One region of the Paenibacillus sp. JT31N11 genome, then DNA from elsewhere that is predicted to be linked to it. Evidence: riboswitches for the same ligand, from Rfam matches in the RefSeq annotation. Region 1 holds a riboswitch; each other region holds the start of a gene.
The links. Region 1 has a riboswitch for cyclic di-GMP ahead of AC0YNV_RS15745 (hypothetical protein). Riboswitches for the same ligand answer to the same signal wherever they lie in the genome.
Positions count from the first base shown of each region.

Region 2: another riboswitch for cyclic di-GMP. It lies ahead of AC0YNV_RS26160 (transglutaminase-like domain-containing protein); the one in region 1 lies ahead of AC0YNV_RS15745 (hypothetical protein).
Region 3: another riboswitch for cyclic di-GMP. It lies ahead of AC0YNV_RS13750 (PilZ domain-containing protein); the one in region 1 lies ahead of AC0YNV_RS15745 (hypothetical protein).
Region 4: another riboswitch for cyclic di-GMP. It lies ahead of AC0YNV_RS01185 (pyridoxal phosphate-dependent decarboxylase family protein); the one in region 1 lies ahead of AC0YNV_RS15745 (hypothetical protein).

Region 1 is NZ_JBWDNQ010000003.1:687,220-694,911, forward strand. It holds gene AC0YNV_RS15715 (glycosyltransferase) at 1-133, shown strand, start outside; gene AC0YNV_RS15720 (polysaccharide pyruvyl transferase family protein) at 157-1,314, shown strand; gene AC0YNV_RS15725 (glycosyltransferase) at 1,353-2,534, shown strand; gene AC0YNV_RS15730 (glycoside hydrolase family 88 protein) at 2,559-3,746, shown strand; gene AC0YNV_RS15735 (lipopolysaccharide biosynthesis protein) at 3,743-5,290, shown strand; gene galE (UDP-glucose 4-epimerase GalE) at 5,296-6,345, shown strand; cyclic di-GMP riboswitch class II at 6,448-6,530, shown strand; gene AC0YNV_RS15745 (hypothetical protein) at 6,510-6,716, shown strand; gene AC0YNV_RS15750 (helix-turn-helix domain-containing protein) at 6,720-7,049, opposite strand; gene AC0YNV_RS15755 (ABC transporter ATP-binding protein) at 7,344-7,692, opposite strand, start outside.
Region 2 is NZ_JBWDNQ010000008.1:389,160-396,851, forward strand. It holds gene AC0YNV_RS26140 (ParA family protein) at 1-454, shown strand, start outside; gene AC0YNV_RS26145 (hypothetical protein) at 417-830, shown strand; gene AC0YNV_RS26150 (Hsp20/alpha crystallin family protein) at 995-1,438, opposite strand; gene AC0YNV_RS26155 (class D sortase) at 1,744-2,388, shown strand; cyclic di-GMP riboswitch class I at 2,454-2,537, shown strand; cyclic di-GMP riboswitch class I at 2,577-2,657, shown strand; gene AC0YNV_RS26160 (transglutaminase-like domain-containing protein) at 2,672-3,484, shown strand; gene AC0YNV_RS26165 (SdrD B-like domain-containing protein) at 3,773-7,692, opposite strand, start outside.
Region 3 is NZ_JBWDNQ010000003.1:263,220-270,911, reverse strand. It holds gene AC0YNV_RS13785 (MBL fold metallo-hydrolase) at 1-169, opposite strand, end outside; gene AC0YNV_RS13780 (thioredoxin family protein) at 171-737, opposite strand; gene uptA (undecaprenyl phosphate transporter UptA) at 910-1,527, opposite strand; gene AC0YNV_RS13770 (cupredoxin domain-containing protein) at 1,693-2,139, shown strand; gene AC0YNV_RS13765 (dehydrogenase) at 2,202-2,513, shown strand; gene AC0YNV_RS13760 (hypothetical protein) at 2,699-3,055, opposite strand; gene AC0YNV_RS13755 (O-antigen ligase family protein) at 3,127-5,337, opposite strand; gene AC0YNV_RS13750 (PilZ domain-containing protein) at 5,536-6,255, opposite strand; cyclic di-GMP riboswitch class I at 6,393-6,485, opposite strand; gene AC0YNV_RS13745 (HD-GYP domain-containing protein) at 6,513-7,595, opposite strand.
Region 4 is NZ_JBWDNQ010000001.1:252,150-259,841, forward strand. It holds gene AC0YNV_RS01175 (aldo/keto reductase) at 1-49, shown strand, start outside; gene AC0YNV_RS01180 (SDR family oxidoreductase) at 154-1,047, opposite strand; cyclic di-GMP riboswitch class I at 1,352-1,438, shown strand; gene AC0YNV_RS01185 (pyridoxal phosphate-dependent decarboxylase family protein) at 1,551-3,233, shown strand; gene AC0YNV_RS01190 (methyl-accepting chemotaxis protein) at 3,226-4,950, shown strand; gene AC0YNV_RS01195 (hypothetical protein) at 5,383-6,027, shown strand; gene AC0YNV_RS01200 (accessory gene regulator ArgB-like protein) at 6,008-6,550, shown strand; gene AC0YNV_RS01205 (AgrD family cyclic lactone autoinducer peptide) at 6,531-6,677, shown strand; gene AC0YNV_RS01210 (LytTR family transcriptional regulator DNA-binding domain-containing protein) at 6,686-7,138, shown strand; tRNA gene AC0YNV_RS01215 (tRNA-Arg) at 7,361-7,437, opposite strand; gene AC0YNV_RS01220 (efflux RND transporter permease subunit) at 7,633-7,692, shown strand, end outside.

The sequences.
Region 1 (7,692 bases):
GCTGCCTGTCTACTATGAGAAGCGGATAGGATCCATAGGCCGGTATGAAAGATGGCTGCTTGCCATGATCCGGGCCAAATTCACCTTTGGCTTGTTATGCGCGGCGGCCTACAGCAGAATCAGGAGCGCTTAAATAAGATTATTGGGGGAATTTCAGTGAAGATTATGATGTTTGCTCACGGAGGCAGCTTGAACAGAGGATGCGAGGCGATCGTCCGGTCGTCCGCCTTTATTATCAAGGAGAAAATCAACGGCGCGAAGGTCTATCTATCCTCGCAGAAGCCTCATACAGATGGAATTATTCCCAGACTGGACGGCGTTTACGACGGCACAAGAACCGAGATCAAGAAATATTCGCTGGACTGGGCGGTGTCTTTTCTCCACTTCAGGCTGCTGAAGGATGAATCTTACGCCTTGCGGAAAATCGAGCAAAAAGTGATCGGACGGATCAAGGAGGTTGACGTCTGCATGTCGATCGGCGGCGATAATTACTGTTATGGCGAGCAGCCTCAATGGTATGAGATCGACCGCAATGTGAAGCGGAGCGGCAAGAAGCTGGTGCTTTGGGGCTGCTCCATCGGCGAAGAGGATATGTCCGAGCAGAAGCTGCAGGATTTGAAATTATTTGATCTGATTCTGGCCCGTGAATCCCTCACTTATAACATGCTCCTGAAGAAAGGGCTGTCCAATGTGAAATTATGCGCAGATCCGGCATTCACGATGGAGAAGGAAGAGCTGCCGCTTCCGGATGGCTGGCAGGAGGGCAAGACGGTCGGGCTTAACTTCAGTCCGCTTGTCTGGAAGCGCAACACCAAGTCCCGGGCGGCGGTGCGCGAGCTTATCGGCCATATTCTGCATACATCGGATATGACTATTGCCCTCACGCCCCATGTCATGGAGAACGACAACAACGATCATGAAATTCTCCGCCAGTATTACGAGGAGTTCAAGCAAACGGGCAGAGTCATTCTGCTCCCCGATAACCTGACTGCCGTGCAGTACAAGGGATATATCGCCAGAATGAAGTTCTTCATCGGAGCCAGGACCCATGCCACGATTGCGGCCTATTCCAGCTGTGTGCCCACGATGGTGCTGGGCTACAGCGTCAAATCCAAGGGAATCGCGATTGATATTTTCGGAAGAGAGCGTCTGGTGCTTGGAATTGCCGATATCTCCGACAGCAGCAAGCTGATCGCCAGATTCGACGAGATGCTCATGGATGAAGCGGAGCTGGTGCAGACGCTCCGGAAGTCGATCCCGAATATCAAGCGGATGTCGTACAAAGCGGTGGATTATTTGAAGCAGCTGGGCTAGGAGCAAGTCAGGATAAACTTATTGGGCGGGTGGTCGGCTTGAAGAAGAAACTATTGTTCGTCATGAACAACCTGAACTGCGGCGGCGCCGAGAAGTCGCTTATTTCCCTCCTGCAGGCCATTGATTACTCCCGGTGTGAGGTGGATCTGCTGCTTTTCAAGCGGGAAGGAATGTTCATGGATAATGTTCCGAAGCAGGTCCGTGTGCTTGCGGAGCCCTCCGGCTATACCTACTTTGATATGCCGGTAGGCAAGGCGCTGGCGGGAACGATCAGAAAAGGCAGGATCGATATTGCATGGTCGCGTCTGCGCGCCGGTCTTGTCTTCCGCAGGGAGAGCAACCGGTCCATATGCGAGCAGCGGGTCTGGAAGTTTATCGGCAGATCGATGTCCGGACTCAGCAAGCAATACGACGCGGCAATCGGTTATCTTGAGAAATCGCCGGTTTATTATGTCATCGATAAGGTAAAGGCGCGGACGAAAATCGGATTTATTCATAACGATTACGACAAGCTGGGAATGGACCCCGGAATCGACCTGGGCTATTTCAAGGCGCTTGACTACATTGCTACTGTTTCGGAGGAATGCGTAAATATTCTGGCGGACCGTTTCCCTATGTACCGTGACAAAATCGTCCTGATGCACAACATCGTCTCGCCGGCTGCCGTTCTGAGCATGGCGCAGGATAATGCTCCCACCCCGGGTAAAGGCATCACCATCGTCTCAGTCGGGCGCCTGAATTATCAGAAGGGCTTCGAGCTTGCCGTGGAAGCCTGCGAGCTGCTCGTCAAGGATGGATTCGATATCCGGTGGTACATCGTGGGAGAAGGCGAGGAGAGGGGGAGGCTGGAGCAGTCCATAAAGGAGAGACAGCTTCAGGACTCAGTCATCCTTACCGGTCTTCTGGAAAATCCCTATCCCTATATCAAAACCTGCGATATTTATGTACAAACCTCTTATTTCGAAGGCCGCTGCCTGACGGTTACCGAGGCGAAAATCCTGCATAAGCCGATTGTGTCCACCGACTTTAAAGTGATATACGACCAGTTAACCGACGGGCATAACGGTTTGATCGTGGAGCAGAATGCGGCTTCGGTCTATCAGGGCGTCAAGAGACTGATCACCAGCGAGACGCTCCGCCGGCATCTGACAGATAACCTGAGACAGGAAACACTGGGAACCGAGCATGAGATCCATAAGCTCTATCAATGGATCAGCTAGCGAGAAGGGGCGAGGCTATTGTATATTCCGTTACTATGCTGTCTGCTGCTGCTTGCCGCAGTAGTCCTCATTATTTTAATTGATGCTATTCCGATATTCGCGGACTGGCTCAGCCGCATTCGTATCGGACGATACCGCGATCTCAAGGATTGGAACGAATCCGTCACCCAGAGGGGCGCCCAGTGGCTGAACCGTACCCCGAAGATGAAGGTGACCGATAATACCAGACTGGTCGTGATTGATATGCTGCAGGGAAACTATACCAAGAATGCGATCCAGCACTGGCAGGAGGCGGCCCTGCTTATCGGCTTGTCGGAATATGCGGACAAGAATCAGGACCGGGATATCGAGAACGAAATCAGAAAATACGTGAAAGCCAAATTTGACAGCGGCGGGAACTGGGTGGTGAAGCCCAGGCATATCGATGGCGCCATCGTGGCTTATGCTGTGATGAAGCAGCAGTGCATCGATCCGGATGGATTCAAGCCGGCGTTCGACTACATTTGGGAGTTCATTAAGGAGCATATCGGGGATGACGGCACGATCATGTACCGCAAATCGATGAAGAACTACCGCTATGTCGATACGATCGGCTTTGTCTGTCCTTTTCTTGTCGCGTACGGTCTCCGTTATGACAAGCCGGAATGCGTGGAGCTGGCTGTCAGGCAGCTGGTCGAATACGAGAAGCACGGCATGCTCGATCATCATTATCTGCCAAGCCATGCTTACCATGTGGATCATAAAACTCCGCTTGGCTTGTACGGCTGGGGGCGGGGCTTGGGATGGTTCGCCATCGGGCTCATGGATGCCTGGCGCGAGCTGCCGGCGGCTCATCCCGACAAGCCGCTGCTTGAGGGGATGATTACGAGATTTGCGGCAGCCTCCCTCGCCTTCCAGGGCGCGGAGGGGAACTGGAACTGGACGATTACCCGCCAGGAGTCCAGAGCGGATTCGTCGGCCACGGCGGTGCTTGGCTGGTTTCTCGGCGAAGCTTCACATCTGGAGCATCTCGCGGAGGCTTGCTCCAAGGGATCGCAGCGGGCAGCCTCTTATTTGATGAAGGTAACCAGGCGCAGCGGTGCAGTCGATTTCTCCCAAGGGGATACGAAGGATATCGGCGTATATTCCATGCTGTTCAATATTCTGCCCTTCACGCAGGGGTTCTGCATCCGGATGATGACTGACAAGGGCCGGGACCAGGTGCCGGCATGAGAGTCCGCAGCTCATTAATTAATATTGCGGCGGGACTCGGCAACCAGATCGTGATTACGGCTCTCAGTTTTATTTCCAGGACAGTGTTCATTAACAGCCTTGGCATCGAGTATCTGGGTATTAACGGATTGTTCACCAATCTGCTGACAATGCTCACGCTGGCGGAGGCGGGTATCGGCTCCAGTATTATCTACAGCCTCTATAAGCCCGTTGCAGACAATGACAGGGACACCATCAACAAGCTGATGAAGCTGTACCGGAATGCCTATCTGGTCATTGCCCTCATCGTGGCGCTCCTTGGCTTATCCGTGCTGCCGTTCCTTGACCATTTTGTCAAAGATTCCAGCGTGGAGCATCTGACGGCCATTTATCTGATCTTTTTGCTCAATACCGTCACCCCATACCTCTTCTCTTACAAAAATTCATTTCTGAACGTCAGCCAGAAGGGGTATATCGTAACGCTTGTATTCACCTTGTCTTCGATTCTGTCGACCTGCCTGAAAATCGGAATTCTTACTTACACGAAAAACTATATTCTTTTTCTGATGATAGACAGTGTGATCACGCTTAGCACCGCGATTATCCTGACGGTAACCGTCAACAGGATGTATCCGTTCCTGCGCGACAAGGTCAGCGGAGGGCTGGACAGCGTGACGAAGAAGGGGATCATCAAGAATGTGAAAGCCATTGTCCTGCAGAATACAGGCAGCTACTTCGTGCTTGGGACGGAGAATATTCTCATCTCAAGCTTCGTAAGCGTTGCGGCTGTCGGCTTATACTCCAACTACAAGATGCTGATCGAAATCGGGCGGACCTTTATCAATCAGATTTTCAGCAATATGTATCACAGCATCGGCAATCTGGTATCCAAGGAGAGCAAGGATAAGATTTTTGCGGTGTATAAAGTGACGCTGCTGCTTAATTTCTGGTTGTATTCGCTGTTTGTCATTCTCTTGTCCCTATTAATCGAACCGTTCATCACCCTGTGGATCGGTCCGGATTTCCTGATGAGCGGCAGCGTGCTCATTCTGCTATTGGCTCTGTTTTATGAAAGAGGCATGAGAAATTCCATCACGACGGTGAAAACAACGGCAGGCATCTTCCATCAGGACCGTTATGCCCCGCTCATTCAGGCGGCCGTATGTCTTGGCGTGTCCATTACGCTCGTCCAGACGATCGGGATAGCCGGCGTGTTTATCGGGTCGCTCATCAGCAGCTTGGCCGTTCCCTTCTGGACAACTCCTTATTTTGTCTACCGGAATGTATTCCAGCGGCCCTTGACGGATTATTTCAAGACCTATTTCATCTATACGTTGGCAGGCGCGGGTGCTTATGCCCTTGCCAGCGCAGTATGCCATTTCATTCCCGCGAACGGCTTTGCAGAGCTCATAGGGAAAGGCATTGCGGGCTTTTTCACCGTTAATGTTCTTTATATCGCACTGTTTCACCGTACGGAAGAGTTTGGCTACCTGCTCGGAATCAGCCGGACCATCATCCGCAGGCTGGTGATGAGCCGCAAGGTCAATCACAATATGGAGGGATAATCCTTATGGCGATATTGGTTACCGGCGGGGCCGGATATATTGGAACCCATACCTGCGTCGAGCTGCTGGAGGCCGGTTATGACATCATTGTGGTGGATAATTTCGCCAACAGCAGTCCGGAGGCGCTCAATCGGGTAAAGGAAATCACAGGGAAATCCTTTCGGTTCTATCAATTGGACGTAAGAGACCGCAGTGCTCTTGAGGCCGTTTTTGCAAGAAATCAAATCGATGCCGCCATCCATTTTGCCGGTCTCAAGGCGGTCGGCGAGTCGGTTCGTTCACCGCTTTGGTATTATGAGATGAATATGAACAGCACGCTGGCGCTGTGCGAGGTCATGAGCAAATACGGCGTGCACAAGCTTGTGTTCAGCTCTTCTGCCACCGTGTACGGGGCATCCGGGGATATGCCGGTGTCCGAGAATTCGCCCATTGGCGCATCCAGCCCTTATGGCCGCACCAAACAAATGATTGAGCAGATACTGCAGGATCTGGCGGCATCCAATCCCGAATGGGGAATCAGCATTCTCCGCTATTTCAATCCTGCCGGCGCCCATAAGAGCGGGAGGATCGGTGAGAATCCCTCGGGCACGCCTAACAATCTGATGCCTTATTTGTCGCAGGTGGCTGCCGGGAGACTGGAAGAGCTGAGCATATATGGAAGCGATTATCCAACCCCTGACGGCACGGGAATCAGGGATTACATCCATGTTGTAGATCTGGCGCTTGGGCATATCAGAGCCCTTGGACGCATTCTGGATTCATCGGGTCTGAATATTTACAACCTGGGAACCGGGCGCGGTTCAAGCGTCCTGGAGATGATAGCGGCCTTCGAGAAAGCGACGGGGACCCATGTGCCGTACCGCTTCGCTGCCCGCAGGCCGGGGGATATTGCGGTCAGCTGTGCGGACATCCGGAAGGCCAGACAAGAGCTTGGATGGACTGCAGACCGTTGTATCGAGGAGATGTGCGAGGATACTTGGCGATGGCAGGCGAATAATCCCGGAGGCTTCGATATCCATGAGAATCGGTTCATGACTGCTTTACTAAAAATGTGAATTATTCGACAAAATTAGTTGAAAAAATCAAAATTCGATCGCACGAAGCGACAGCATCAGCGGAAAGGCTTGATTATAATGGTGAATATAGAAAACGATTACATTTAAATAGGAGACGAAGAAGTGCGTTTTTACCTGGGCACCTTAAACGCATGGAGTCAGTGGTGCAACCGGCCGAATTCGGAGCGGAGGAAATGGTTATGGCGCTTGCAGAACGGATTCGCAAGGATAATTTGGACAAAGAGTGGGTTGAATTGATTATGATCGCACGGGCAATGGGGCTTGACCGGGAAGTTATCCGGGGTGTTCTGAGCGCCCTCCCGAAATTGGAAAACGGCACATTACCCATGGAAGAAAATACATCTACATAGTGCCTAATCCTTGTGGAGCCTCCACTTGTTGAATTCCAGAAACTCTTTAAACTGTTCCTTGCTCACGCCTGATGCCATGGCTTCGCGTACGAGGTCTTCCCATTCCTGGTCAAGCTGCCTTGCTTCGTCATCGGACTTCTGGACGTGAAGCAGTTCTTCCACGGAAATACCCAGTACGGTTCCGACTTTCTCGAGAAATTGAATGGAGGGATTCTGCTGAATCCCCCGTTCAATGGAACTTAAGTAGGACTTGGCCACGCCCGCCCGCTCAGAGAGCTCGGTTAAAGAGAGCGCCTTTCTTTTGCGCAGCAGTTGTATGCGTTCTCCAATCATTATACGTATCCTCCAATGTTATAGCTTGCTGAACCTTATTATATCGGATTCTTCTTCATTAAGAAAGAATCTGTTGCTTATAACGAACAGTTGCGGAAAAGTGAACAGCGGTTTTCATGGCGCTGAAGACTTTTCCGCTTTTTTTTTTGAAATATATGAAAGTATAAATCCCGATTATACTTTGCTTATATTTCTGAGGGAAGAAACCAGGGCTTTGCCGCCAGAGGACGCGATAGCCGTTTCTTTTCATGCATAGCCGCATGAAGCTGCCTGTTTCCTCATCCTCTGCGGCAGCTATACAATGGCTTCCTTCTGATTATCAAGCAGATGGCCGAATACTCCGTCCCGTTCAGATGCAAGCTGCATGAAGCCTCCACGCTGCACCACCTTCCCCTGATCGATGACAATGACCTGATCCGCGTGACGGATTGTGGATAAACGATGGGCGACCACAATAATGGTCATGGTCCCTTTCAGCCGCTCCAGCGCCTCCTGGATTTTCTTCTCGTTCTCGGTATCCAGCGCGCTTGTCGCCTCGTCCAGCACGAGCACGGCCGGTTTGCTGATGATGGCCCGCGCCAGCACAAGCCGCTGCCTTTCGCCTCCGGACAGCCGGATGCCCCTGTCGCCAATGAGCGTTTCC
Region 2 (7,692 bases), on a different contig from region 1:
GGATTATGATTACATATTCATTGATTGCCCGCCTTCACTTGGCTTGATAGCCGGCAATGCGTTGAAAGCCGCTACCGACGTGCTGATTCCATTTGTTCCGGAAGCCTTCTCCGTCAAGGGTCTCCAGCGCGTAATCCAGACTATCGAAGCATTCGGCTCCAAGGAGGAACCTTCGCCGCGGATTACCGGCATCATTGCGATGATGGTCGATGGCCGGTCCAAATTGCATCAGGAATTGGTGGGCCATGCCCGTGATTTCTGCAGCAAGAAGGATATCCGGCTGTTTGAAACCGTGATTCCGCGGTCGATCAGCTTTGCCAACGCCGCAGCCTATGAGGGCTCGCCGCTTGTATGGACTGACCGCTCCAATCCCGCTGCGGAAGCCTATTATACTTTGGCCAAGGAGGTGTTCGAATATGCCACCAAGAAAAAAAGAACTGCTCGTAAACTTTGAAGAGCCTGCGGACAAGCCGTCCTCCGCTGCACCGGAATCCATGGTAGACAAAGCCGAAAAAACGCTGCGCACCAGAAAGAAGCCGGCTGCAGCCAAGCAAGCCCGGAAATCGCCATCCGATCCTCCCGGTCAGGAAGCTCCGCCAACTCCAGCTGTTAAAGTGGAGGAACTGGTGCCGCTGGTCAAGCTGGATAAGAAGCTGCGCAAGGAAACCCACTCCAAAGCCGAATTTTATATCCGTAAGGATCTGCTGGAACGGGTCAAAACGATATCGCAAGATAAAGGCAAAGGCTTCAAAACCAACCTTATCAATTATGCGCTGGAGCAGGCATTGGATGGGCTTGACAGATCGGGCCATTCCCCTTCGGCGGATTAGCAGTGCATCATCCATCATAGATGTGTTTATGACAAAACAGGCAGCCAGCGGGTATTCCGCCGGCTGCCTGTTTTGTTGTTGTTTGCCCTTTTACACTTGGCCGTGTTCCCCGATTACAGCGATTATTTCATCAGACCTTGAGCCAAAGAGACAAAGAGACAATCTTATTGAATTTCAATGTGTTTTTTAACGGATTGCGCTTTTTCCTTCTTGGGTATTTCAAGTTTCAGAATACCGTTCTCGAAGCTCGCCGATATTTGGTCATCCTTAATATTTTCTACATAGAACCGGCGGACAAATTCGCCATAATAACGTTCACGCCGGATAATCTGATGATCTTCCCCATCCACATTCTGTTCCTTGTTGCGCGAAGCCTTAATCGTCAAATAATGATTGCTGTAGCTGATACCGATATCAGCTTTACTGAACCCGGGAAGCTCGGACTCAATCAGAAAAGCATCCTCCCGTTCGTGAATATCCGTGCGGAATGGATGGGTGTTGCTTCTCATCGGCGCAAAGAAATCTTCATTGAAGATATCATGGAATGATTTCATCAAGCTGCGGCTGACATTTTCATTTCTTTTCCGAAACGGAACTAAATCCAACATGTACATCTCCTCCAATTTCTTATAATGTGATGTTTACACTTTTTATTATAAGGATGCCGCCTGCTCTCCTCAAACCCGATAAAACAACAATAAAAATCATATTCCGTGAATTTAAGGAAATCCGGCGGTCCCCTCGTTATTTTTCTCAGTCTTTCTTTGACTTTCTCTGACTTTGACCTTTTTTGACTTTATGCTGCTGCTCGCGTTCTGTCCAGTATAGCCATGAGGACGTTACACACCACATGTTGTTCAGATTTTGTACAGTTCCCATCTGTTATAATGACCTTACAGGAGGGCCTGCCAACATGAAGAAACTGCTTTCTTTTTTGCTGATCATCACGGGAATTGTACTGATTGCGCTGCCTTTTGCAAAAGAATGGCATTATGATCAGAAGCAGCGGCGTCTGCTTGATCGCATGGATCATAATACCTTCGCCTCCGCGGCTGAGAAATCCGATCGCCTGCTTGCAGAGAGTTACCAGCGATTATCCGACCTGTTCTCTAATGAAGCAGACGCTGCCGTACCTGAGACTGTCAGTGACGATCAGAGCAAGGGAGATCCTCAAGGAATCGCTGTTATTGAAATCGGCAGCATCGATGTGAAGCTTCCTGTGCTGGAAGGTGCCACAACGCAAAACATGAAGTACGCCGCTGTCCATCTGACAGAAACAGCCGCACTTGGAGATATTGGCAGTGCTGCCCTGGCTGCACACCGGGCTCATACGAAAGGCCGATTGTTCAATAGGCTGGGGGAAGTTAAGATGGGCGACAAAATTACGATACGGGTCAAAGACAAGGTTATGGAATATACCGTATTCAAAATATCGGTCGTTAAGCCAACTGACCTGTCCGTATTGAATGGCAATGACAGCGACAGGGTGCTCACGCTTATCACATGCGATCCGCTTATTAATCCGACCCATCGTCTGATTGTTCAGGCAAAACTGTAATCTATTATCACTTAAAAATAGTTGTACATTCTATCAAATATTGGTATAGTTATTGTCAAGATAAGTCACGATAACGGCAAACCTGTCGAAAGGCAGCGACGCAAAGCTAGAGGGCCTTCCCATTATTTGGATGGCAGCCAGCTGCCGAAAGTTTGTCTTTTTTTGTTTTCTAAAAACAATAAACACTCAACGATAAACGGCAAACTTGTCGAAAGACAGGGACGCAAAGCTAAAGGGCCTTCCCGCTTGGATGGCAGCCAGCTACCGAAAGGAGTCTTATTTCATGAAATCTTATTTTCTTGTTCTCGTGACCGTATTCATTTTGTCCCTTCCCCTCTCCACAACTGTAGCAGCATCCGGTACGGACTCCCCGACTTGGCTCGATACGAAGCAATTGGATAATGGAATTATCGGAGCTGCATTTAAACCTGCCGCAAAAACGCCTATTGTGCTGTTAATAACCAAAAACGGAGTCACTTATACATACAAATTGCCTGCCACAGGCACGATGGAATACTTCCCCCTGCAGCTTGGTGACGGTGCTTATACTATCTCTCTTATGCAAAATGTTACCGGCACTAAATACAAAAAAATCGGTACGGAATCAGTTAACCTGAACTTGAGCGATGACAGCAGCGTATTTCTCGGTTCCGTGCAAAATGTCGATTGGAAAAGCTCTCCGACTGCTGTTGCCAAAGCCAAGGAATTGACGAAAAACAAAACGAAAGTTGAAGACAAAGTCAAAGCGATTCACGATTATATCGTTAAAACCATCAAATATGATACCAAATTGAGCACATCTGTAACAACGGACTATATTCCCGATGCGAACAGAACGTTGAAATCGGGCAAAGGCATCTGCTATGATTACTCCTCCCTGTTTGCGGTCATGGCTCGGAGCGCCGGCATCCCGACCAAGCTGGTTATGGGAACAACCGATTATGTGAAAGGCTACCATGCCTGGAACCAGGTACTGATTAATGGGAAATGGAGCAATATTGATACAACGGTTGATTCCGGTTTGGGCAAAACCAGCACAAGCAGCAGTTCAATGTTCAAAGAAGCCGGCAAATACGCAGCAGCTAAATTCTATTAAGCTTAATCTGATCGCTTGATAGCATCTGTCATTAAGCAAAAGCAGCTTAAGACAGCAAATAGCGCAAAAAAGAGACTATTACAGGATCCCCCCTCCTGTAAAGTCTCTTTTTTGCATTTTGACGGGTAGTTCGGTATTATTCTGCCTGGATATGCAATCCTTTATTTCATGACATATGCCTCTCCCATCGTGCATCTCACCATTATCATCTTAGAAAAAAGGAGCTGCGCCTCGTCATATGATAATGACGGAGGAACAGCTCCTGATGGATTTTTACTAAAAATGATCTTATTTCTGGATATGCTTCCGGCGCAATCTCAGCAAAACAATTCCGAAAATGACCAGGCACAGTCCTGCAAGTTGAAGCGGCAAAGAGCTGCTTTCCCCTGTTTTGGGGAGCGTCTTGCCAGTTGTGCTGCTGTCTGGATCGTCATTACCGGGTTCTATACCGCCCAAAGGAATCTCATCCACATTTACATCGAACAGGACTTCTTCTTCGTTACCGTCCTTGTCGGTTACGATGATAGAGAAATGATCCTCGCCGGTATAGCCTGGTTCAGGTGTATACATCCATTTACCATCCGGATCGACCGTCAATGTACCGTGTTCCGGTTGGGTACCGATTGCAACATTGCCGCCCTCCGGTACTTTAACCGTCCCTTGAATCGGTTTGTCCTGTACGGTTGTTTCCTGCTGCGGCACTTTTGTATCGCTGCCAGGTTCTACGCCTGGATCAGTCGGCTCACCTGTATTCGATGGTGTACCAGGGTTACCCGGATTGACCGGCGAACCTGGCTCGCCCGGTGCTCCCGGATCAACCGGCGGCGTTCCCGGATTCGCCGGATCCTCCGGATCGTCAGGTGTTGTCGGATCCTCCGGATCGACTGGAGGGAAGTACGGATAATAAGGATACATTAAACCCAAATCGATCGTAAGATCTTCCCATCCCTGCGGAGCATCTTCTCCAATTGCGATGACTGCAGTAGTACCGTCAGTCAGCTTATTGGAGTCTTTATCAGCCGCAATTCCCGTTGCTTCCGGAGTTGTCAGTTCATAGCCCTCAGGAGCTTCGAATTGAACAAAATATTGGCCTCCGACCAGATTATCAAACCGATAATAGCCTGGTTTCCCTGCAGCATCATCAGCAGTCAAAGTCTCTGCAAGCAATTGCATGTCTTTGTTATAAAGCTTGACCTTCACATTGTTTATACCGTCGTCATCAGCTTCATCCTGCATGCCGTTCCTGCTGCTGTCCAGCCATACGTAGTTGCCGATGACGCCTTTGGCAACAAGACCCAAGTCAATGCTGAGATCCTCCCAGCCGGGATTTTCGCCGATTTGAATTTTAGCTGTAAATCCATTCTCATCGGTTGCATTGGAATCCTCCTTGACGTCGGCTCCTTGTTCTTGAACGGTCCTCGTATAGTCGTCAGGCACAATGAACTTGACAAAATAGTCGTCTGGCAGCAATCCGTCGAACAGATAATAACCCGGTCTGCCTGTCGGATCCGCTGCAGTTGTTGTCGTAGCGACAGGGGTTCCTGTCACATCATCTTTGAACAACCGGACTTCGATTCCGTTGATTCCCTGAAGCTCATTCTCGTCTTGTATACCGTTCCGGTTGCGGTCCAGCCATACATAGTTCCCAATCACGCCCCGTGGAACCAATCCCAGATCGATGGTCGGATCCACCCAATTGGAAGGTCCGATTACAATCTCATCGGTAAACCCGTTGCCGTCCGTGCTGTTGGAATCCGCCTCGGGCGATCCAACCCCCGGTTTGGTTGTTTCATACTGTCCACTATAGAAGAATTTAACGTAGTACTTGCCTTCTTTCAGGCTGCTGAACAGGTAGTAGCCTGGCTGGTTGCCATTATCCTTCGTTACCGCTGTGGCGATTTCCGTCCCATTCCGGTCATCGTACAACTTCACGGTTACTCCGTTGACGCCAGATTCATCATCGTTTTGTATGCCGTCCTGATTCTTGTCCAGCCATACATAATCGCCGATAGCGCCTTTCATTGCAATCAGGCCCAGATCAATGCTGTGATCCACCCAACCCGGAATTTCGCCGATTTCAATAACAGTTGTAATTCCGTTTATGTCCGTAGCGTTGGAATCCAGCTCCGGTTCCGCTCCTTGTCCCGCAGCGGTCTTCACATAATCTGTTGGAACAATGAACTGCACAAAATAATTGCCTTGCAGCAGATTATCGAACAGATAATAGCCTTGCTTACCTGTGGAATCGTTAGCCGTGGTTGTTACGGCAACAGGAGCTCCAGCGGGAGAGTCCTTATAAAGCTGAACTTCGATTCCGTTGTTTCCTTGAAGCTCGTCTTCATTTTGTATGCCGTCGCGGTTGCGGTCATCCCATACATAATTTCCGATTTCACCTCGCGGCACCAATCCCAAATCGATGGTCGGATCATCCCACTTAGAAGGTCCGATTACGATTTCATCCGTAAATCCGCTCACATCCGTGCTGTTCGAGTCTTCAGCAGGCACTGCCGCTTCAGGAGAAGTCATTCCATACTGTCCTTCGTAAATGAACTGGACATAGTAGGTATCCTCCGGAAGTCCGGTAAACAGATAGTAGCCGTCTTTGCCGGCATTCTCATGGGTCACCGTCTCGGCAATTGAAGTTCCGGTAATATCCTTGTATAGCTTCACGATAACGCCGTTAAGTCCGGACTCGCTGTCGTTCTGAGCGCCGTCTTCATTATCGTCCAGCCAAACATAGTCTCCGATCGTGCCTCTCGGGTCCGTAGTAACAGGTACATCAAGCGTTACTTCAACCATAGGAGTTTCATCAGGCTTTGCAGAAGCTGTATTCGTTACCTTGGGCTGCCCCATATCGGAGTTTGTAACCGTATAGGTATACTTGATCTGCTTGGACTCCCCTGGCTGCAGCACCGGAATGGCCGGAATACCGGATACCAAGGAATCATTAATCACCACATTGTGCAGAACAGAACTGCCCGTATTCACGATCGTAACCGTGTATTCAATTTGCGTTCCCTCTTCGGTTACGGACAGCACATTGGCAGTCTTGTCGATTTTGAGTCCCGCCGTCGGAATCTTCGCATCATCCGTGATCGGATCAGGAGATTCGTTATAATGCACGGTTGCCGTATTATCCAAATCGGTGCCGTCGATATCGTCGGCCGTGATGGTATACGTACCTTCCAGCGACAACGATTTGCCTGCTGCCAAATCCTTAATGACAACATAAGGCTCCGAGCCCGTACCCGGGTTGTCGACGCGGGTAATAATATCCGGACGGCTGTGAGTATTTCCATTGATTGCAATTGGATCGCCATCGTACGTAAGCTTATCGAATTGGAATCCGGACTGTCCTCTGTCCAGTGCATCCGAAACCTTGATATTATGCATGGTGACGGATGAAGTATTCGTCAAATCAATTTTGTAATGAACCTTGTTGCCTTTCACTACATAATCCTGCGAAGCGACGCCTGCTGTCCCCGGTTCCACGTTTGTGATGGTTTTATCCATATCAGCCGAAGGATAATCGTTATCATCAGGAGGACTGGTTTCAATCAGACCCAGATCGATCGTACGATTCTTTTCGGCCGTGCCAAGCGTGATTATATCGGTTTTGTACGTTTTGTAGCCGCTTGCACCGCTTACGGGTGCAACAAAATTGGAATCCTCAGCGATTGCATGATTCGGATCGGTTCCCTTCTTGTTGGCATCAGTAGTTGTGTATTTGTCGGGAACGACGAATTCGACATTGTAGTCGCCAGCTTCAAGTCCCTGGAACAAGTAATAACCCGGTCTGCCATTAAAATCATATCCGGTCTTGCTCGACTTGAATGGAGTCGTTTCCCCTGCTTTGTACAGATTAACCGTAACGCCGTTAATTCCCGCTCCTTGTCCACTGTCTCCTGAGAACTCCTCGTTCTGCGTTCCGTCGCGGTCACTGTCGAACCAGACAAAATCGCCAAGCTCGCCAAGCGGAAGATGTTCGTTGTCAGGATGGACAAGGAATCCGACCTTGTTCGGAGCGGTCGGAAGCATTTTGCTGCCTTCACCGCTGCCGCTGCTTCCATTCTCCGTCGCCTGAATGGCGAATGAGTTCCAGGCGACGGAGTCCGTTGGAGCACCTACCGGCGCATCCATTTTCCAGTCCAGCACGATGTAATCTCCTGGAGCAAGTCCTGCCAGATTGTCGCTTCCGCTTATACCGG
Region 3 (7,692 bases), 420 kb from region 1:
GCGCGTGCGTCAGCACGATCGCCTCGATTGTCAGGTCCTTAATGCGCGTGAGCAGCCGCTGCGGGTTCATGCCAGGATCTATAATAATGCCGCGTTTGCCGGTCTCCTCTGTAATCAGGTAAGCGTTTGTCTGCAAGGGACCAAGCGTAAAAGTCTCAATCTTCAGCATCTTAGAAAGAAGCGAGAAGCTGGCGCAGCTCTTGTACGATTGTTTGTTGGTACCCTGTGCCTTCACCGTAGCGGCGGCCCATCTCCTGTCGGGCAAGGCTCAGATTCGCCTGATAATCAGCAGCGTCCCGGTCCGTATTCGCCTGTTTGAACGCAATCATTGCTTCCTGCACATGAGCTGGACGCGGTCCCCACTGACCAAGCACATGACCGCCGGTATCGGCAAAAATGACAACAGGAATGGAGCGGCCGCCCATGGTCAGAAACTCATCCATCGTATCCAGATTCTGTTCCATCACGAGCACTTCGACCGGGATTCCGGAGTTCTCAAGCGCCTTGAACACAACGGGCACGTTGCGGACCACATCGCCGCACCAGTCCGCCATCAGGATCAGGCAGCGCAAATCATCACGGTTGTTCAGCGATTCAAAAAACTCCCGGTCTTCGTCGCCCGCCCATTGAAACTTGCTGCCCCAATCCAGAAAAGCCTCTTTGTTCTTCTCCATTGAATCGATGAACTGCTGCGGACTGATCCCCGTATTGAGCTTGCTTGCTACACTTTTAGCCATGATGAAAAACCTCCCAAAGAGTTTTTAGTGAACCGGCTTGAATTCACTTCTTGCGAGCTAAAAACTCACATTGAAAGCATAAGCTGAGTTTTTAGTGATACACGGCCAACACATTAATCCGCTTTCTTAACCAGCAGCCTAATTATACCAAACCGGCATGCCAAACTACAAACTAAACGGACTTGCCGCGTCCTTTCAGCACCTTAACCATCACATAAATCACCAGGACCGCAAGGGCGATCAGAAGTGCCGGCTGGACATAAGGGGCTGCTTTCTCATCAATGTTCTCCCACTGGTCGCCCAGCTTCCAGCCCAGATACACAAACAGAAGCGACCATGGAATCGAAGCAAGTGCCGTCAGCAGCGTAAACAGCCAGAAATTCATCCTCGCCATTCCCGCCGGAATGGAAATAGCTTGACGCATAATGGGGACGAATCTTGCGGTGAACACAATTCCGGACCCGTATTTGTTAAACCACCCTTCCGCGGTATCCAGATGCTTGGGTTTGATTTTTATGTATTTGCCGTATTTCTCGAAGAAAGGACGTCCGGCGTACCGGCCAATCGCATACAGAATCCACTGCTGCACAATAGCGCCGATGACGCCAAAAATAACGGCCCCAAGAAACGTAATCTGATGTCCGCCAGCATCCGATACCAAATAACCGCCGTAAGCAAGCACAATTTCACTCGGAATAACTTCAATTGCAAGACCAATGACGATACCAAAATAACCTAAACCTTGAATCCATTGAAGCATTGAATCAATGAAATTGTGAATCCAGTCCATTCCTCGTCTCCTATCGTCTCCCGATTTGGCAGGCCAATTATCTTTCTATCGGTATTCTAGCATACTTCCAGACATGCCTCCAGCGCCCTGAGTCATGCTCTGACAAGCCCTGGCATAGACTAGCTGTAATCCTATTACACGAATTAAAGGGGGTGAATGTTTCATATGTCCAAGATTTATGTGGTCAGCAAAAAGCAGATCCGCCTGTTCGCCGTTCTGCTGCTCGTCCTCTTTATCGCGGCAGCTTGTCTCAAATGGAATCAATCCAGAGCCGCTTTGGCCGCGCAGCCGGAGCCCCGGGTCTTTGAACTGGTAACAGGAGAGTTTGAGTCCACAACGGGTGAAGGCAAGAAAATAGAAGTATACCGCTGGGATCCCGGCACCATTATCGTGAATAAAGGCGATCACGTTGAGCTGCGCATCACCGGTATCAACGGGGCCTCGCATCCTTTTGTCATCGAAGGGCTTGGCATTAAAGGCGAGGTCACACAAGGAAAAACGACGGTGGTCCGTTTCGCCGCGGAAGCCAAGGGCACTTATCCGATTATATGCCTCACACACACCACCTTGGTGCACGGGGGTCCGATGGTTGGCTATATCGTCATTCAATAATGGCGTGTGACAGGTCATACCGGGCATGCATATATAGGGGGTAGAGAGGAGTCGATTATTCGATGAAATCGTCTACCCCGGGCAACCAGGCGGGTTATCCGACCGCCCGCAAAATCAGGCGCGCCTGCGAGAATGAGCTGTATCGCACAGTCAAAAGACTCGGCGTCTGGATATCCAAGGAACGCATCGAGCAAGCGGAAAAGATCTATTTCAAAAAAGTCGCGCTCAATCTGCCCTGGATTCACGAGAATGCCAGCAACCGGAAGATCCTCGCCGACTGGTGGGACGACAACGTCAGCGCCGAAATCGCGGAACTGTGGGAGATTCCCCCTGCTAAGCTGAAAGCCGCTTTCCGCGATGCCTTCGGCGGCTGAGCTTCTCGTATTATGCTGCAGATCAGGCGGCGGCTTTATGATCTTTGGAGCAAAGGCGATAGCTTTCGAGGAACATCGTAAATACAAGTAGTCATCTGTCTAATTTAAATTCTAGCAAAAAAAAGAAGCTGCCCTGGAGTCTTCGGAAGACTTGGGGCAGCCTCTTTGCTGCGTATGGCCGGACCTTAGCCAATAACGGCAAAGGTTTCAACCCGGGCGGGAATCGTACGGACGCGGAACAGCAGCCCGATCGGACTAAACACTTGAAGCGTGTAGCTCACGTTTGTCAGCGTGTTGATGTTATTGAATCGAACGACCCCAAAGCGGTCGAAGGATGCCGTGGAAACAATCCGGTTATTGCGGATCAATCGCGCAAAGAATCCGGTCGTATTGAAAGGCACGCCGCTGCCCTGAACCCAGACAACCGTCAGCCGGTTGAAGATTGGTCCTGTTGCTTGAGCCAGACCTTTGGGCATTGCCAAGCGCACGATTTTCCCCTTGCCCGATCTTTTCATTTTCGGTTTGACGCGTACTGCGGCCATTTGCCGATCACTCCCATCCGTTCTTACTCCAGCTTATGCTGCTGCAGCTTAAGGGAATGGGCTAATGCACTCTATAACGCGTTTATCTTTTCTGTCTCCGGACTGCTCATCTTCGTCTGTGCAGCGGTTCTGGCCCGGGCGAGCTCGCTTAGCAGCAGCCGTGTATCTTCCGCTGCCTTCCGCGATTCCGCAGTGACTTCAAAATCCCGCCCTCCCCGTCTGGCTGCGGCTCCTTGGGATTCAAAAGCCTCGAAGAAAGCCAGGGCTGTAGCTGCGGCAATACGGGAATCGTCAAGCTGGCCCCCGGCCTGCTTATCCCGGGCCAATCGGGCCATCGTCATAATCGCCCCTGTCTGGTTATCCCGATCGTAATGATCATATTGCAGGGCCAGGCGCAGATAGGCTGCTGCTTGTTTCACGTTCCCCAGCCTGGCATGGCAAAGACCAAGGGCGCTGAGCAGCGGTACGGACTGCGGTTCAAAGCGCAGGCCGGCCCCCAGCTGTCTTGCGCCGGTAAGCGGCGGTACGAGCTGCGAGAGCTCTACACGAATCCGGCTCCAATAGGGATTGGCTGCCAAAGCCCGTTCCAGCAGCGCAGTCTGCTCATTCCCTGCGGCCGAAGCAGCCGCCTCGCGATACGCCACAGCCTTGTCAAACTGCCAGCTATACGCGGAAGCAAAAGCAAAGATGGCAGCGGTCAGCATTGCTGCTGTGAATTGGAATCCAGCCTGCCGCTTCGCAGCTGCCCTTTTGCCGAGGGATGCCGATCTTGGCGGAAGCTGCCCGGAGCGTGGAGGGACTAATGACGATTGCCTCCTCTGCGCGGCCCCCGGGTGCGGACTGTAGTAGACGAGCCAGCTAAACAGAAGCAGCCAATAGTAACCGAAGGACATGTCAAAATCGACGGCGGCATGGACCAGCAGTACGCCGACAGGGAGGATCCCTGCCCGCTCATGCCTCCAAACTATCCGCAGCAGCCCATACATCATGAAAGCAAATACGATTAATCCGACAATTCCAAGATCAAGCAGCAGATCCAAATAACCGCTGTGCACTTCGTTGCCAATATACGGGTAGGTTTGGGTTTGGGTAAACAGCATCCGCCAGGTATCCCCGCCTTGACCAAGGAGAGGCGCCTCCAGAAATAGGCTCCATGCATCCTTGTAGAACATCGTACGCGCGCCTGCGGTTTGAAAATGGCCGCTGCTGATCCGGTCTTGAATCACTGCCGGCAGGAGAAGCGCCATAATCAGACAGGCTGCCCCCAACCCGGCCCACGCTGCAATCTCAAGCTGTCTTCCGGACAGGCCGGCAAATACCGTGCGAAGTGCGGTGAAGCCCGCTGCAGATGCCATCAGGATGGCAAGCAGCCCAAGCGTCTCCCCCATGTGGCCAACGCCTTCATGACTGCCTTGCAGACCTGCGGCAAAGACAATACGATAGGCTGCCCCCGCTCCAACAAGCGTCCAGCCGCTGTAAATCAGCCATTTGACCCGCTGCTCCCGGGTCAGGAGCAGCAGTCCGGCAAGCCATCCCGCAGCCGTTGTAAGCCAGGCTGCCCTGGATTCCGTAAGCAGCAGCACGAGCACCAGCGGCGCGGCCATCATGACGGCAAGCAAGAAAGTCCGATAACGGCCTGCACGTATCATGAGAAGCCAGTTCCACAGCAAATAAGCTCCCGAGACGGCTCCGAGGAAATTCGGATACTGAACGAAGCCGGCCAGCCGGGCACCGACTGCGGATAAACTGGAATCCCCTGTACTCAGGATCATCTCCGGAACGTCTATCCAGCCGAGCCATCCGGCAAGTGCGCCGCCAATGAGGAACAAGCCGGAACCCTGAAGCGCCATGAACAGCCAGCTCCGGAATGGGCCGATTCTCAGCCACAGATACCCGGATATGAGGAATGCCCCATAAGCCGACCATCTGAGCAACTGCTCCAGAGTTCCATGTACGGAAGCCGGTTTGTTGATCAGACTCAAACCAAACAAAAGCGCTATAAGCAGCGGCGTATAAGCCTCCATCGGCACCGAGGCCCGCACAGCCTCTTCTGCGGGCCCTTTATTTTTTTTCAACATGAAATATTCACCGATCCCGCTGCTGCTGCCCCTTATCCTTCGTCTCTGCATACGAGCCGTAATAAACAAGGATAAAACGGTTGAAGCCATAAGCATCCATTCCCACCTGTAAAAGGATGCGTCAAAAAACATTCCATTCTGGTATGCGGACGAAATCAGCAGCCCGGTAAACATCAGCCCGGCGGCACCAACAACGACTGGCATTTGAATCCCCTCTTCTATTTCTCTTTATAATTGTCCGATATATCTAAATTTTCTAAATATTGTAACATGTTTGAGAATGATTTGAAAATCAGGTGACATGGAGCTGCTGCCTGAAGAAGCATGAAGAGTTTATTTTCTTAACTTTGAACAAAAAAAAAAGGCGCTCCGCGATTGCCGCGGTGCACCTGTTTTTTATAGTTAATGAGTCCGATTGTCACTGGCCTTTTCCTGTTTCCTGCGATAATAGGCTGCGACCTGCTCCCTCAGGATAAAGGCCCGCAGCGCTCGCTGCTGCAGCCCGTCCAGATCGCAAAAGCGCGCACCATAGAAGGATTGGGCTCCATCGCTGTCATAGCGTATGATCTCCAGCCAGCATGGCAGCTCAAAGCCTAGAGACAACACGGCTTCCAGACGCTCATTCGTCTTGAGCCTCGGCCCCTCGGCAACAATGAATCCCAACCCGGATAAGCTTATATTTCGTATGGCCAGTTCCATATCTTCAATAAATTCGAAGTTTTCCGGCCCTGTTGACAATTCTCTTGTTTCAATAATCACTTTCTTCATGGTGCCCTTATGGTCAATCTGAACACGGGGAGACTCCCGTTTCTCTTCCAGTCCGCTCAAGGCCCGGACAGGAAATATAACTGCGATAGATCCTTCCGCCTTGCCGATGACCGTCGACTGCAGACGTTGTATCCCCACCGGAGAGTAGATTGTCATCTCCACCGGATTACCGAGATCAAATGACTTGTATTCCGTCATTTCAATCTCCATCATCTCGCCCTCAATATGGCTCAAAATCCCCGTTGAGACATATCCTTCTTTCTCGACTACGGTCCGGCTGTGGATTAATACCTTATCTGAGTAAGTTTGCTTTGCTTTCGTGTATAATTCCTTGCTGCGGGCATTCGTGCTCATAAGTACCATCTCCTTAGTGTGCAATCGCCTGGCCGAGTCTTGAGACTTTGATAAGGGATTGCCTGTTCAAGGAAATGAAAAAAGCCGTTCCTCTGCCTCGGAGCCGCTTGACTTGCACCCTGCTGAAGGGTGTTCATTTCGGCAGCCAGGCTGTCAGTCGCTCCTTTTCAAGAACCTTAGACCCTTTAGCTTTGCGTCCTTGCCTTTCGGCAAGTTTGCCATTATCGGATATATATGAAGTTAGGTACAGGCTATTCTTACATTTCTTCCACGATCATGATACTGTGCGAATCCTTAAGGTCAACCTGATAGGGCTGGGCAGGAGGTGTGCCGTCCGCCTCGCGAAGGATCCGTACGATCGGGCGGTTGACCGCAAGCGGATTATTCAGAGCCACAACCGCAATCTGGCCCGAGCTGAGCAGTACCGTTGTCGATACCGGATAAATGGATATATGCTTGCAAAAGGTTTGGATCAAATCAAGATCGAAGAAAGTGTTCCCGGCCGCGAATAAAAACTCGATGGCTTCCGTCGGCGTATGACGCTTGCGGTGCGGCCTCGGTGAGGTCAACGCGTCATAAACATCGGCCAATGCCACAATCTGCGCATATTCATGAATGGCATCACCCTTCAGCCCACGCGGATAACCCGATCCATTGTACCGCTCGTGATGCTGAAAAGCACAATGCGCGGACAACAGGGAAATATCGTGCTGGGCGCGGATAATATTGAAGCCATCCTCCGTATGCTTCTCCATCAGGACCCGCTCTTCAGGGGTCAGCGGGGAGGTCTTGTTCAGAAGATCCTTGGGCAATCTTGTCATCCCGATATCGAACAGAAGCGCTCCCATGCCTAATTCCTCAAGCTGGTTGCGGTTATAGCCCTTAGCCAGTCCCATTATGCCTGACAGTATAGCCACATTCACAGAATGCTGGAACAGATAGCCATCCGCCACTTGAATATTCGTCAAGCTGACCATAACGTCGGCCCGCGTAACCAGATCCTGCATGATCTGGCCAAACACATTTCGGAACGTCCGGCCCATCTCCGGTGCAATGGTTCTGCCCTTGGTCATAGGATGGTCCTTCAGCGTGGTCATGGTTTTGAATACAGCATCGTGGGCTTTTCTGCGCGTATCGTCGCGGATCGCTGTTTCCGGCTCCAGATCCTCGGTAAACGGATCTTCAACGAACAGCATATCGACTCCCAGCATCTTCAAGCGATTGATAAACCGTTCATTCAGCTCGACACCGACACCCAGAAGAATGTTGCCATTTTCCTGCAGGATCGGGCGAGCCAATTTATCTCCAGGCTTCGCCGAAAGTATATGTACTTTTCTCATCTGAGCATTCCCGCCTTTAGTCCGGTTGCATATTTGATCAAGCTTGCATCGCTGCCAGTTCGGCAGCACGCAGTTTGTATAATTGCTTATCGGCGTA
Region 4 (7,692 bases), on a different contig from region 1:
TCAATTCTACGAGCAAGAGGTTCACAACTATATCAGAGGACCTTATTGAATAGGAGAATAGTTAGGCATGGGCAGGCCCGGACGAGCGAATTCCTTCGCTTGTCCGGGCCTCTTTATGTTGTTTCATGCTGCAAATCATTTCCTTCGGGAATGCTACCCGTTCACAATTTCCCCGCCATTGATGTGAAGGACTTGACCGCTCATGTAAGAAGAATCCTCGCTTGCGAGGTACACATAAGCGGGAGCCAGTTCCTCCGGCTGTCCGGCTCGCTTGAGCGGGACATCGGCGCCGAATTTGGCCACCTTCTGCTCATCAAAGGTTGAAGGAATAAGAGGTGTCCAGATAGGGCCGGGCGCTATGGCGTTGACGCGAATGCCCTGATCGGCAAGATTGAGCGACAAGGAGCGGGTAAAGGAAACGATGGCTCCTTTGGTCGCCGAATAATCGAGCAATGTCGGGCTTCCCCGGTAGGCGGTTACGGATGTCGTGTTAACGATTGCTGCACCGCTTGCCAAATGAGGCATAGCCGCCTGTGTTAAATAAAACATTCCGAAAATATTGGTTTTGAAGGTCCGTTCAAGCTGTTGGGGAATAATGAGTTCAATCTTATCCTGGGGATGCTGCTCCGCCGCGTTATTCACGACGATATCGAGTTTTCCCAAGCTTTTAACGGTTTCCTCCACGGCCTCGCGGCAGAAGTTCGGATCGCCGATATCTCCCTCCACCAGGATGCAGCGGCGGCCGGCCGCTTCCACGAACTGCTTGGTTACCTCCGCATCGCTTTGTTCATTCAAATATAGAACGGCTATATCGGCGCCTTCCTTGGCATAGGCAACCGCAACGGCACGGCCGATCCCGCTGTCTGCTCCGGATATAATGGCTACCTTGCCTTGCAGCTTGCCCGCTGCCTTCAATCCGGAAGATTCAAATTGCGGACTTGGCGTCATTTTGGATTCCAGTCCTGGTTGCCGGCTTTGATGCTGCGGCGGTAATGTGGTTGGCCTTGCTGGCGTTTCGCCTGGAGATGTCATAGGCTGCTTCGTCATTTGAGAAACAACTCCTTTCGATAAGCTATCATGCCACGAATACGATGTTCTTACGCGTTCCATTGAACTATTACCCCGGGCATGCAGAAATGAAAAAAATATAGCTCCCTTGGATAAGAGAAGAAAAACTGAAAAGTAAGTCTTAAGAACTGGTTTTAATGTCGAAACCGCGATAAATGTAATAAATTTGTAACTTATTTTATAATTTTATTGTTAAAAGTCCCAAAAATCCTTGAAGATAATGGAACAAAATAGTAATATACGACTAAGCTTCCCGGTCTATTATTTCCACGGCGAAGACAAATTGAATACTAGGCAAAGCTATTGAAAAGTAGTGACGCAAAACTACAGGGGCATCATCCAACAGTGGAAATGCCAGCCAGTTGCATCCATTTAACAGCTGTTTAGGCTTGCCATGCCCATTATGCTGTTTTTTGCTGTGCGGATCATTTATGGGTTTTTCGCACCACAAAATAATTTGGTTACAGAAAAGAGGCTATTACATGAAGATGTCACCAGTTCAAGATGTACGTCAATGGTTTCCGAGCGATGATGGGAATGAGCAGGACCGGATGCAATTGATGAAGCTTATGGAGCAGCTGATGACGGGCTTCGATCTTTTGAAGGACCCAGAGAGGGTAAACCTGAAGGGCAGCAAGGACCGGTCAGGCGATTTTTATGGACAGCTGAATGAGAGCAGTGTCATCCCCCCGCAGGGGAAAGCGATGGAAGATGTAACCCGGGGCCTGATCGAACTGATGCATGCGCATCCCTACCATACCAAATATTTTATGACCAATATTCTGCCCATGGCATCGATTCCGGGCATTATGGGAATGCTCGCCGCGATGCTTGTCAATGGCAATAATTTGTGGGATGTATATGGCCCGGCTGGCGCTGAGGCTGAAGTGCGGGTCGTCAGCATGATGTCCAAGCTGGTCGGTTATGACCATACGAGAAGCGGCGGCTACACAACCTGGGGCGGACAAGGGGCAATCTTCACCGGTCTGCGGCTGGCAATAGCCAAATTCGCTCCGGATGCTTCGCGCACGGGAGTGCCGAATAACCTGTATGCCTTCTGTTCTGATTCGGCTCATTACAGTCTGTACAAATCCATGGAAGCAACAGGACTTGGAAGCGACCGTCTGGTCAAAATCCGGACAAGAAGCGACAGCTCCATGGACACAGCGGATTTAAAATGGAAACTGGAGCAGGTTATTCGTTCAGGCGGAGTTCCGATCTATATCGTCGCCACTACGGGGACGACCGATGCTATGGGAATTGACGATATTTCCGAAATTATGAATATTGCCGTACAAGCTGCCGCGGCTAATGGATTAAATAGGCCGCATATTCATGCGGACTCGGCGCTGGGAGGATTTTTCGCTTTTTTCAATGATTATGATTTTGCCCTTAATCCGCTTGCATTGGATATGGAAACGCTGGGAGCTCTCCATGCGATAGCAGGTAAAATGAAGCATATCCATCTTGCCGATACCATGTGCTTTGATTTTCAAAAGCTGGGACAAACGCCGTATCTGACGAGCCTGCTCCTGGTTAAAGAAGCGGAATCTCTGCGGCTGCTTGATTTGAATCCCGATGAAACGCCTTATGTGGGATACCGCGGATACGGCCAGTATCATACCGGTTACACGCTGGAATGCTCCAGAATGGCCAGCTCGATCAGTATCTACAGCGCTCTGCTGGCTTTTGGCATTGAAGGGTATCAACAGCTGCTGGCGCAGTTTGTATCGGTCAATTTGGCTTTCCGCAGGCAGCTCATGAAGGAAGTTCCCGAGATGGTGATCGCAAATCCCGACAATCCCGGTATTACGACACTGCTGAGGATTTATGAGAACCGGATTTCCCGATTTCAAGAGGAATTGGCCGGGGAGTGCCCGCTTGATGAGCTCCTCCGAAACAACCGGCTTAATGAACGATTATTCGAACTGCTCGGGGAGCGGCGCGATGAAATGTTTTTTGGAGACACCAAGAAGCATCTGATGGTTTTATCCCGGGAAGGTGTGGAAGTCCCCTTATACGCCAGCAAGCTGTTTGTGATCTCGCCTTATACACAGCTTGAGCATGTCCCGGCAATTGTCGGCTACTTAAAGGAGAGAGTAGACGAAATTTATGAGCAGTACCATTCTCCGTATCAATCAGGGAGGTCCGTCGAAGTTGTTTAATTCCTTATTGCGTCCCGTGCGGGAACGACTGTCGCTCAAAGTCATCATCAGCATCCTGCTACTGCAATTATTTACATGCGCCGCATTTGCAGGCACAACTTATTACGTCAATACGAATCTGGTCGATAAGCTGCTGCAGCAGTTCGATCTGAGGCTGAATACGGATATCGGGGTTGTCTCGGATCTGGTAGCCGCCGGCATTCCCGGTTACGAGGCCGAAGTAAAGGATGCAAGCGATCCGCTTTATGCCGCCCTGAAAGAAAATCTGGAACAGGTTAAAGTTAAGAATGGTCTGGAGAATGTGTATGTGCTCTCCAAAAGCGGCGGAAAGGATCATATCGTCGTGTTAGCCGATGTGCCGGACGATTACGGGACCGACTATCCTTTTACGGCTGATATGAACAAGGCTCTGACCGACAACAAGACAATTGTCAGCGAAATCTACAAGGATGAATTCGGTATTCATAAATCCATCTTCGTTCCCTACACGGATGGAAACACGAGCACCCTGCTCGGTATCGACCTGGATGCTTCCGTTATACCCAAAATGTCATCGACCATATTTTGGTCCACCGTCATCATAACCATCATCGTTTTATTGATTGGCTCCATCGTATCGCTGGCGATCAGCCGGATCTTCACCAAGCCGATACGCAGGCTGATGTCGGCCACGGAGAAGGTGGCGGCCGGAGACTTGAGCGGGCAGATTATACTGAAGCGTGAGGATGAGATGGGCAAGCTGTCCCAGTCGTTCGGACAGATGAGCCAGAACCTGCAGGAGTTGATCCGCCAGATTCTATCATCATCGTACGAGATCTCGGGAACGACACGCAATTTGCATCAGGCATCGGGAGAGACAAGCCAGAGCGCGCTGCAGGTAGCGGTATCCATGAACAAAATGAGCGAGGGCATCAATGGGATCGTCGAAGGGCTCACGAACAGTTCGGAAGCTGTATCTGAAATTGACGGGGAGCTCTCGGAGGTTACTCAGGATGTGGAGGAGATGCAGTCAATTGCGGTTCTGGTCAGAGAGCAATCCGAAGGCGGGCGGGAATTGGTAGAGAAGACGCTGCATCAAATGGAGGTCATACAGGAGGCAATGCGGCACTCCCTCGAGGCCGCTGAGCTTCTGGGCCATAATTCGCGGGCTATCGGAGATATTGTAACCATTATTTCCAATATTGCCAGCCAAACGAATTTGCTGGCGCTTAACGCATCGATTGAAGCAGCCCGTGTCGGTGAGCAGGGCAAAGGCTTTGCTGTAGTTGCAGGGGAAGTACGGAAGCTCTCCGAGCAGTCTTCACAGTCTGCTTTGTCTATATCCGAGCTGGTTTCGGTCACACAGGAAAACAGCCGGCTGGTTATCAACCGTATTGTTGAAGGCAATGAAGCCGTCACGCAGGGACATGCCTGGATTAGCGAGACGCATGCCAATTTCGAAGGTATTTTCAAGGGAGTGGGCGAGTTTTCCACGTGCACCGAGCAGCTGCAGGAGGCTGTTGTCAATGTGGAGCGGTCGTTCGGGCAGATCACCTCGGCCATGCAGCAAATTTCCGGCATTACACAGGAGCAGGCAGCAAGCTCCGAAGAGGTCGCAGCGGCTGCCGAGCAGCAAAGCGCTACGATGCAGGAATTGACCGAATCCATCGGCAGGTGCTCGGATCTGGCGGCAGAGCTTCTGAAATCGGCAAGCCGTTTCAAAGTAAAAGTGCAGTAAGCTTTTTATGAATGTGCTGCATATTGGGTATCGCCCCAAGCAGGGAACCTTTTCCTATTTTTTAGGAGCAGGTTCCCGTTCTTGTATAACGCCCGGGCCCAGGTGCGATACAAACAAGAAACGTCTGGAAAATAGTTTTGTTCGCTTGTACATATCAACCGCTTGGGTATAATGAGGTAATAAGGCGGATACGGGAAAGGAGAGCGAATGGAACTACTGGAATACGTTACAGCCGCTTGGCTCTCCAAGCATCTGGGGACATCCCAACAAAATATATCGCTTGCCGGCAAACGGGCGCTCAATCCGGAGTATAGGGGTGATTTTCTTAAACCGGATGCACTGTTAGATGGTGGCAGGCCAATATGGCTAAAGGATAGAGCGATTGAGTTTATCGCACAGCGGGGTTCAGTAAACTGAGGGACGGTTGATCAAATGAGTGTTTTTTTGTTGTTCATGTTATTTTCCATTATTGAAAGCATCGCATTGTTTTCTATTTCATTCACCCTTTACAGACTTAAATTCACTCAATATCTTTGGCCTTCGCTTATCATGATGATCGTCATTAACCTTGTGAGTTTTTACTTGCGAAAAGAAGTAGCGCTCGCGGATTACGCTCCGGTTGCCATTTTGGTGCTGCTGGTTCTTTTTATGATGGCTGTAGTTAAAATTCCTGCATTCTGGGCTTTAATTGTATCTTTGACAGGCTTATGTTTTTTTGCATTGCTGCAGACAGGGTTGATAATGCAGTTATCCTTTGGGTACCTATCCGTTCAGGAAATTAATTCTCATGCCTGGAAAGGGTATCTGCTGCAGACATTGACGGGTCTTATCGGGTATCTGATTAGCGGTTTTTTATATAAAAGAGGAATAGGGTTCTCATTTGAATTCGAAAAACCAATTTATAAGTTGGTAACTTTGCTGGTAATGATTATAATGATATTAATCGCACTGGCATTCGGAGCTGTGCTGTTTATTGGGAATCTATACATAGCCACAATAATCTATTTTATCGGACTGGCTTTTCTGCTCTATTTTGCACTGAAGAAGGAGACAGAAGATGCAAACATTGGCCTTTAGATTGGCTGCCGGTTTAAAGCGGAGAGCCCCTGACCATCCAAGCTCTGTCGAAGAATTGCAATTTTCCATAGAGGCGCTTTTCAATACTTTCGGAACCTTAATTGCTGCATTGATCTTGAGCTTAATGACAGGAAAAACGCAGGAAACGATATACGCCATGCTGGCCTTCGCTGTTTTAAGAGCGGTTTCCGGAGGCATTCATCTTAAACATAGCTGGACATGCCTGGTATCGACTTCCATAGCGGCCAATATTGTCGGTTTCTCCTCAATTTCCAACTTGACCGTGTACTGTCTGACTATCGTATGCATACTTCTCGCCATCCTCTACGCGCCATCAAGAATCGAGCAGCAAACCAGGATTCCTTCAAAGTATTTTCCATTATTAAGGTGGATTTCCGTTCTTATTGTTTGTTCAAATTTTTATTTCCAATCCTCAATTGTTGCCATTTCGTTCCTCATTCAATGCATTCTCTTGATCAAATGGAGAGGAGGTGACACTAAATATGAAAATGAAATCGCTTAAAAGCAAAGTGTTCTATTTTGTTTGTACTGCTTTGGCCTCCGCTGCGGTACTGATTGTTTCTACTGCCAGCATCATTTGGGTACATCAGCCAAAAACGCCGGCAAGTCTTCTTAAAAAGCAGAAATAGCCTGGGAGATGTTTGAAATGGATTTATTATCAGTTATAAGAAATAACGATGGCAGCGGCGGTCTGTGCAGCGTAGAGATTAAAGCTGTGGTGTTCCTTGAGTACATCGGGGGCAGTACGCCGCAAATCAAAATTCACACAACAAATGAAGAATTTTATATATGGGGCACTTTAAAAACATGGACAAAGGCCTTGCAGGACAGCGGGTACGATTTCTTTCCGGTGGACCGGAACTTTTCCATTCACATCAGGAATATCAAGAGGCTGGATGATCAGTACAAACGGGCATATTTCGAATATGAATTAGGCAAGGACTCCAAGAGCTGTACGTTGGCTTGGGAGAAATACAAAGCTGTCGAGAAGAAACTCAAACAGATCAATCAACCTTTCGTAGAAACGAAAGCCAGTGATGATTCCCGAATGATTTCCATAAAGATCAAAGAGGCTGTTTCCCGGTCATGAGAAACAGCCTCTTTGATCTTTAATTTGTTTTAGACAGGATGCTTCGAGATCCGAGATGCTTTAACACATTGCAGCTCAGGTTTTGGACCGAAGAGTTAATCATCGTTTTAAAAGACGTAATCTAAATAGCTAAATAGTGAAACAAAAAAACTCGAATCCCTTGATACGGCTGGGATTCGAGTTTTTTTTCAATTTATTAAAATGATTGTATGTAAACGCGAGTGGCGTCCCAGGAGGGATTCGAACCCCCGACCCACGCCTTAGAAGGGCGTTGCTCTATCCAGCTGAGCTACTGGGACACGTAAGTGATATTATAGCATGCATTTTTTGAAAAGCGCAAGAGGAATTTTAAATATGTTTTTATTGTGACTGACCGTTCAATCAGGCTTCATTTGAACACCGTTTAATTGACTTTTGAACTTTGTTCAAATAGTATGGAATTATATTTGAACGATTGGTCAATGAAGTCATATAAAGAGATGAGGAGTGGAAGGATGAAAGGAATTATCCGATTTTCAATAAACAACAAATTCGCCATCTGGATCATGACGATT